2 regions of the Oceanobacillus longus genome follow, and region 1 is predicted to be linked to the other one. Evidence: a T-box and tRNA genes for the amino acid it is inferred to sense, from the RefSeq annotation. Region 1 holds a T-box; the other holds one or more tRNA genes.
What was found. A T-box is a leader RNA that pairs with one kind of tRNA and senses whether it is charged. The one in region 1 lies ahead of ACFOUV_RS02240 (valine--tRNA ligase), so its partner is inferred to be a tRNA-Val.

Region 1 (3,417 bases):
TTGAAACGAAGTACGTTGACGAAGGAGAATATACCTGCCTGGCTAAGGGTATATCATATTGCGAACGAAAAAAAACTAGCGGAAATAGCACCTGTCTATGTAACGAGGGATGGGAAACTATATAAGGAAATGGATGAATCTTTTTTTTATCTTACGCCTTGGATTGAATCTCCCAATCGAGCTAATTTAAAAAACGAGATTGAAAATACGATGCAATATCTAGGCCACTTGCATGAAAAGACAAAGACATCACAGCGCATTTCCAAAGATACACTGACACAAAATTTCCTTACATATCAAACGCACTGCGCACAAGTCCCAACAGAACTGAATGCTATTGTTCGTCAATTTGAAGGTAACCGATATTTGTCACCATTTGAATTACTTGTTTGCACACAGTTTAGAGATATAGAATATGCGTCAAAAATGAATAATGATATTATACGTGAATTTCTTGATCCGTCTGATGAAGATTTAACATGGAATCAATGTTTATGTCATGGAAATCTTACACAAGACCACACATTGGGAAGGTATATCATTAATTGGGAAAATGCTCGTTACGATCATCCTGTAATGGATTTGGCAAATTATTTTAGCCATTTGACAGGTAATTATGATCAGCCGCAAAATAAGATAACCGAAGCATTTAAACTATATAAAAACCAAAATGATCTAAATGAGATAGAACTAAAGTTGCTAACGATATACTTACTTAATCCATCTTCTTATTTGACAACGATTCGTGAATACGTGAATAATACATCAAAAAAATCAATGGTAATTCAAATCAGAGAGTTGCAACAACAATACAGAAAACTTATTTTTGCATTGAATTGGAATAAATTCATGAAAGAAGAATATGAAACAATAGCCTTTGAGGATGCTGATCATTAAATCCATTCCAAATAAAACGCTATAAATAATCCGATTAACATTCCCAGCAATAGAATATCAAATGTTGTAGGAATAAATAATGTCCGTATCAGTTGAAAAATCATGATTGGTAATGTAATCCTTTCAAGAACAAAAAGGCAATGTCTTGCCCATGGTGGAAGCTTGTATCGGTAATAACGAGCCACTTCATTCACCCCCTTTAATTCAATATGTGTTCACATACTTCCTTTTTTCAATATACTATGTATAAACAAACCTGATATGTGCAATATGTATAATATTAATAGTTGACGATATCCGCACTTATCGCTAAAATAAGAGGCATACGAACAATTGAACTGATATGAAAAAGCGATGACAGGGAAGAGTACAGAGTAAACGCCTAAAAGAGAGGGAAATCAAGAGCTGAGAATTTCCCAGGCAGGTTGTTCTAGAAGGTCGCCCTCGATGCAGTTTCTTTGAAATTGGAGTAGAAGAAGCCGGAATTTGACCGTTATCAAATCTTGAGTGTGCAGACTTTTTTAGTTTGTAAACAAAGGTGGTACCACGGAAGCTAACCCTTTTCGTCCTTTATTTATAGGATGAAAAGGGTTTTTTTAGTTAGTTAAAATAGGAGGTATACGAATGAATGATCAAGAAAAAACTTCACTTCCATCAAAATACAATCCCCAGGAAGTGGAAAAAGGACGTTATCAGTTTTGGCTGGAGGGAAAATACTTTGAAGCAACCGGTAATCCGGAAAAAGAACCATTCTCCATTGTTATTCCACCACCGAATGTAACCGGGAAACTGCATTTAGGTCATGCATGGGATACCACGATGCAGGATACAATTTCTCGTATGAAACGAATGCAGGGATATGATGTATTATGGCTTCCGGGTATGGACCATGCAGGAATTGCAACACAGGCCAAAGTAGAAGCGAAATTAAAAGAACAGGGTACGAATCGTTATGAATTAGGTCGCGAGAAATTCCTTGAAACGGCATGGGAATGGAAAGAAGAGTACGCAGACTTTATTCGTTCCCAGTGGGAAAAAGTAGGACTTGGTCTCGATTATTCCCGTGAGCGATTTACCTTGGATGATGGCCTCTCAGATGCGGTTAAAGAAGTATTTGTTAAGTTATATGAAAAAGGGCTCATCTATCGTGGGGAGTACATCATTAATTGGGACCCCAAGACAAAAACTGCCTTGTCCGATATTGAAGTTATTTATGAGGAAGTCCAAGGTAAATTTTATCACATGCGTTATCCAATTAAAGACAGCGATGAAACAATTGAAATAGCAACTACGCGCCCAGAAACGATGCTCGGAGATACTGCGATTGCCGTTCATCCAAAAGATGAACGTTATAAGCACTTCGTAGGTAAGACGGTTATTCTGCCAATTATAGGTCGTGAAATAGAAATTGTTGCAGACGAGTATGTGGATATGGAACTCGGTTCAGGTGCTGTAAAAATTACACCTGCACATGATCCGAATGATTTTGAAGTAGGTAATCGGCACGAGTTGGAACGTGTACTCGTTATGAACGAAGACGGTTCAATGAATGAAAATGCTGGAAAATATAATGGACTCGATCGCTTTGAATGCCGTAAGCAAATTGTAAAAGATTTACAAGATATGGATGTGCTTTTTGAAATTGAAGAACGTGTCCATCAGGTAGGACATTCAGAAAGAAGCGGAGCGGTTGTCGAACCGTACCTTTCCACCCAATGGTTTGTAAAAATGGATCCCCTAGCAGAAGCTGCACTTGATTTGCAGCATGGGGAAGATAAAGTTAATTTCATACCGGAACGCTTTGAGAAAACGTATTTTAACTGGATGGACAATATCCGTGACTGGTGTATTTCACGTCAGTTATGGTGGGGGCATCGTATTCCTGCCTGGTATCACAAGGAAACAAAAGAAGTATATGTAGGTAAAGATGCACCAGCAGATATTGAGAATTGGGAGCAGGATGAGGATGTACTGGATACATGGTTCTCATCTGCGTTATGGCCCTTCTCTACAATGGGTTGGCCGGATAAGGAAGCAGAAGATTTTAAACGTTATTTCCCAACGGATGTGCTTGTAACAGGATATGATATCATTTTCTTCTGGGTTGCCCGTATGATATTTCAGTCAAAGGAGTTCACTGGTGAAAAACCATTTAAAGATGTATTGATGCACGGTCTGATTCGTGATGCAGAGGGACGAAAAATGAGTAAGTCACTTGGGAACGGTGTAGATCCTATGGATGTAATCGACAAGTACGGTGCAGATTCTTTACGTTATTTCCTACTGACTGGTTCAACACCCGGACAGGATTTGCGATTTAGCTGGGAAAAGGTAGAGTCTACATGGAACTTTGCTAATAAAGTTTGGAATGCTTCCCGCTTCTCATTGATGAATATGGAAGGCTTCACATATGAAGAGATAGATTTAACTGGAGAACTCTCTTTGGCAGATAAATGGATCCTGACTCGCTTGAATGAAACCATTGAACATGTAACTAAAAATACAAATAAATATGAGTTT
Region 2 (3,417 bases), on a different contig from region 1:
GAATACCATCTGTCGCTAGTGCCTTCAATGCTCCGAGATTTTGCGCCAATCCAACCGCTACAATTACCTGCGCAAGTTCTTTGGCCGATTTTATATCCATTATAGATAGGGAAAGCTTTGCCAACGGATGAACTCTGGTTGCTCCACCAACAGTTCCGACAGACATTGGTAATTCAATTTCCCCTACAAGATTTCCGTTTTCATCTTTGAACCATTTTGTCATGGAACCGTAACTACCATGGCGGGACGCATATGCATGTGCTCCAGCCTCCACGGCACGCCAGTCGTTACCTGTTGCAATTACAACAGGATCAATCCCATTCATTATCCCTTTATTATGCGTTACTGCACGATATGGGTCTGATTCTGCAAATTCATATGCATGTACAACACCATCACGAACTTCCTCTCCGGAATAATCCCCAGTAGCAAGCAGATCAGGAGGAATGACACACCTTGCCCGAGCCAAGCATTTATCTGCAAAGTTCGATAAAATCCGCAAATAAACTTTACCTTTTGTTATTTCCTCGACAATGGGCGCAATAGCTTCAACCATCGTGTTAATAATATTTGCTCCCATTGCATCACGTGTATCGACATATATATGCAGGACAAGCATCTGTCCATACTTCGAATTACTTTCTTCATTAAGGATACGTATATCCAGATCTCCAGCCCCGCCTCCCCGATTTACAATGCTCGGGTAAGCAGCGTTCGCAGCTTTTATTAATGACTCTTTTTGATCCAATAAGTCCTGTTTCGCAACTTGATAATTCGGACAGCCTATAACCTGAATCTGTCCAATCATTATTCTTTCCGTTGCATTAGTTTGAAATCCCCCAGCGCTTCTGACAATTTTAGCTATATGACTTGCCGAAGCAACTACTGACGCTTCCTCAATCGCCATTGGTATTACATATTCTTTCCCGTTTACTAAGAAATTCAACCCTAGACCCAATGGGAGCTGAAATGTACCTATAACATTTTCAATCATTTTATCTGCGGTTTCAGTAGATAGAGGCTGATTAATACAGAGATCGTCTAAATCCTCTGAAGAGAAATCTAGCACATTTTTAAGCAGGTCCCGTCGTTGTTCAACAGACAAATTATAAAAACCGGGGATTCTGGAAGATTTCATCCTGGATCATCCTTTAATATAGAAATTATATATAAAATTCTTTCATCATTTATGATTTTAAACTATATAGATTATAACATGAAACCTTAATTTTTTTCATTTAGAAGTATCTCCATAGAAAACGTAAAAAAATAACTGTATTTATTATGAATAATTTTATCTAAATATGCAAATAAACAAGGCTGTATGTTACCATAACGACCTTGTTTATTTTCTGTTGCATATACTGATTTAGCTTGATGAGCCATGAAGGATTCGAACCTTCGACCCTTTGATTAAAAGTCAAATGCTCTACCAACTGAGCTAATGGCTCGTGTAATATTCCAAAACATCCTTCAAAAATAAAAAAATGGCTGGGCCACCAGGATTCGAACCTGGGGTACACGGGATCAAAACCCGATGCCTTACCGCTTGGCTATAGCCCAACAATAGTAATGGTGGAGGGGGGCAGATTCGAACTGCCGAACCCTGAGGGAGCGGATTTACAGTCCGCCGCGTTTAGCCACTTCGCTACCCCTCCGTACATATTGTTAACTATACTTATTAATTTATACAAAAGATGGTGCCGGCCAGAGGACTTGAACCCCCAACCTACTGATTACAAGTCAGTTGCTCTACCAGTTGAGCTAGGCCGGCAAAAATGGTGGAGGATGCAGGGCTCGAACCTGCGACCCCCTGCTTGTAAGGCAGGTGCTCTCCCAGCTGAGCTAATCCTCCATATTGGTGACCCGTACGGGATTCGAACCCGTGATACCGCCGTGAAAGGGCGGTGTCTTAACCGCTTGACCAACGGGCCATGAATTGAATATCATGTATATTCATCGACGTTTGTAACAACCTGTCGCAGACTGACGAATTTTATTATAACCAGGATATATAACTTTGTAAAGAGGAAAATGAAATATTTATTTATTTTTATTGAAATCGACCTGGAAACAGCGCAGTAACAAGGCTAGATTGTCATATTCGTAATATTATAAATCAACCCCCTCTTTTGAAGTAAGATTTTAAACAATATCAATCCCTAAAAGTTATGGTTTCAATACCTGGTCCTAATAGGTTATAATATATAGAAGAAATAAAATGTGGAGGTATACTATGTCAGGTCTATTGCAAGGAAAAAATGTAGTAATAATGGGTGTAGCAAACGAAAGAAGTATTGCTTGGGGTATAACAAAGTCATTACATAACGCAGGAGCAAACCTGATTTTTACAAATAGACAGGAAAGATCATACCAAAAATTGGTAAAGTTATTAGAGAAACATGACATTGAGGCAGAATTAATTGTAGCTTGTGATGTTGCTAGTGATGAAAGTATTCAACAAGCATTTAGTGAAATAAAAGAAAAAGTAGGAACCATTCATGGATTGGTTCATTCTGTAGCCTTTGCTAACCGCGAAGAACTAAAGGGTGAATACGCAAATACTTCACGGGAAGGGTTCTTAGTGGCACAGGAAATCAGTGCTTACTCTCTTGTTGCTGTTACAAAAGCAGCGAAGGAAGTAATGACTGAGGGAGGAAGCATTGTTACGCAAACCTATTTGGGGGCAGAACGTGTTATTCCGAACTACAATGTAATGGGAGTAGCCAAAGCTTCTCTTGAGGCTAGTGTAAGATACTTAGCCGAGGATGTAGGTAAATATGGCATTCGTGTCAACGCTGTTTCTGCAGGCCCTATTCGCACATTATCTGCTAAGGGAGTCTCCGGCTTTAACGAAAAAGCCAATGTAATTGTTGAGAAAGCTCCACTTAGACGGAATGTCGATCAGGATCAAGTTGGTGATGCTACACTATTCTTTATTAGTGAACTTTCTCGCGGAGTTACAGGAGAGGTTTTACATGTTGATTCAGGCTTTCATATTATCGGAGGATAATCACAAACATATAAAAAACGATTTGCTGCGTTGAAGTCAGCAAATCGTTTTTTAATTAACTCAACTTAGCAGAGTTAAATTGACAAATATGCCTTGGTAGAATTAGAAGCTCTCTTCATACACCGCTCAAGTTGAATGTTTAATTAGGAGCTTTTAAAACTGCTTTCTTGAAAATGGCAAAAACAATTTAATTCCTCTTTTGTTAACAGGGAATACCTTCATATCTGCAATTAGATGGCTTATATAACCAAGTATACAAGTCACAAAAACTCCATCAAGTACCAGTGATTTTTCTAAAGAAGAGGCTATCACACCAAAAAAGATAATACCTAGTATAGAATGTGTATAACTTCGATGGGAAACAAATGAGGCTATAATGATATAGATGCCTAATAACCATATCC

Region 2: it has a tRNA-Val gene. The T-box ahead of ACFOUV_RS02240 (valine--tRNA ligase) is inferred to sense a tRNA for this amino acid. The anticodon was not compared.

The regions. Positions count from the first base shown of each region.
Region 1 covers NZ_JBHSAO010000001.1:451,377-454,793, forward strand. The annotation lists gene ysxE (spore coat protein YsxE) at 1-897, shown strand, start outside; gene ACFOUV_RS02235 (hypothetical protein) at 894-1,082, opposite strand; T-box leader at 1,243-1,471, shown strand; gene ACFOUV_RS02240 (valine--tRNA ligase) at 1,522-3,417, shown strand, end outside.
Region 2 covers NZ_JBHSAO010000010.1:157,345-160,761, forward strand. The annotation lists gene ACFOUV_RS14020 (hydroxymethylglutaryl-CoA reductase, degradative) at 1-1,138, opposite strand, end outside; tRNA gene ACFOUV_RS14025 (tRNA-Lys) at 1,379-1,451, opposite strand; tRNA gene ACFOUV_RS14030 (tRNA-Gln) at 1,489-1,563, opposite strand; tRNA gene ACFOUV_RS14035 (tRNA-Tyr) at 1,574-1,658, opposite strand; tRNA gene ACFOUV_RS14040 (tRNA-Thr) at 1,699-1,774, opposite strand; tRNA gene ACFOUV_RS14045 (tRNA-Val) at 1,780-1,855, opposite strand; tRNA gene ACFOUV_RS14050 (tRNA-Glu) at 1,860-1,934, opposite strand; gene fabI (enoyl-ACP reductase FabI) at 2,237-3,013, shown strand; gene ACFOUV_RS14060 (metal-dependent hydrolase) at 3,167-3,417, opposite strand, start outside.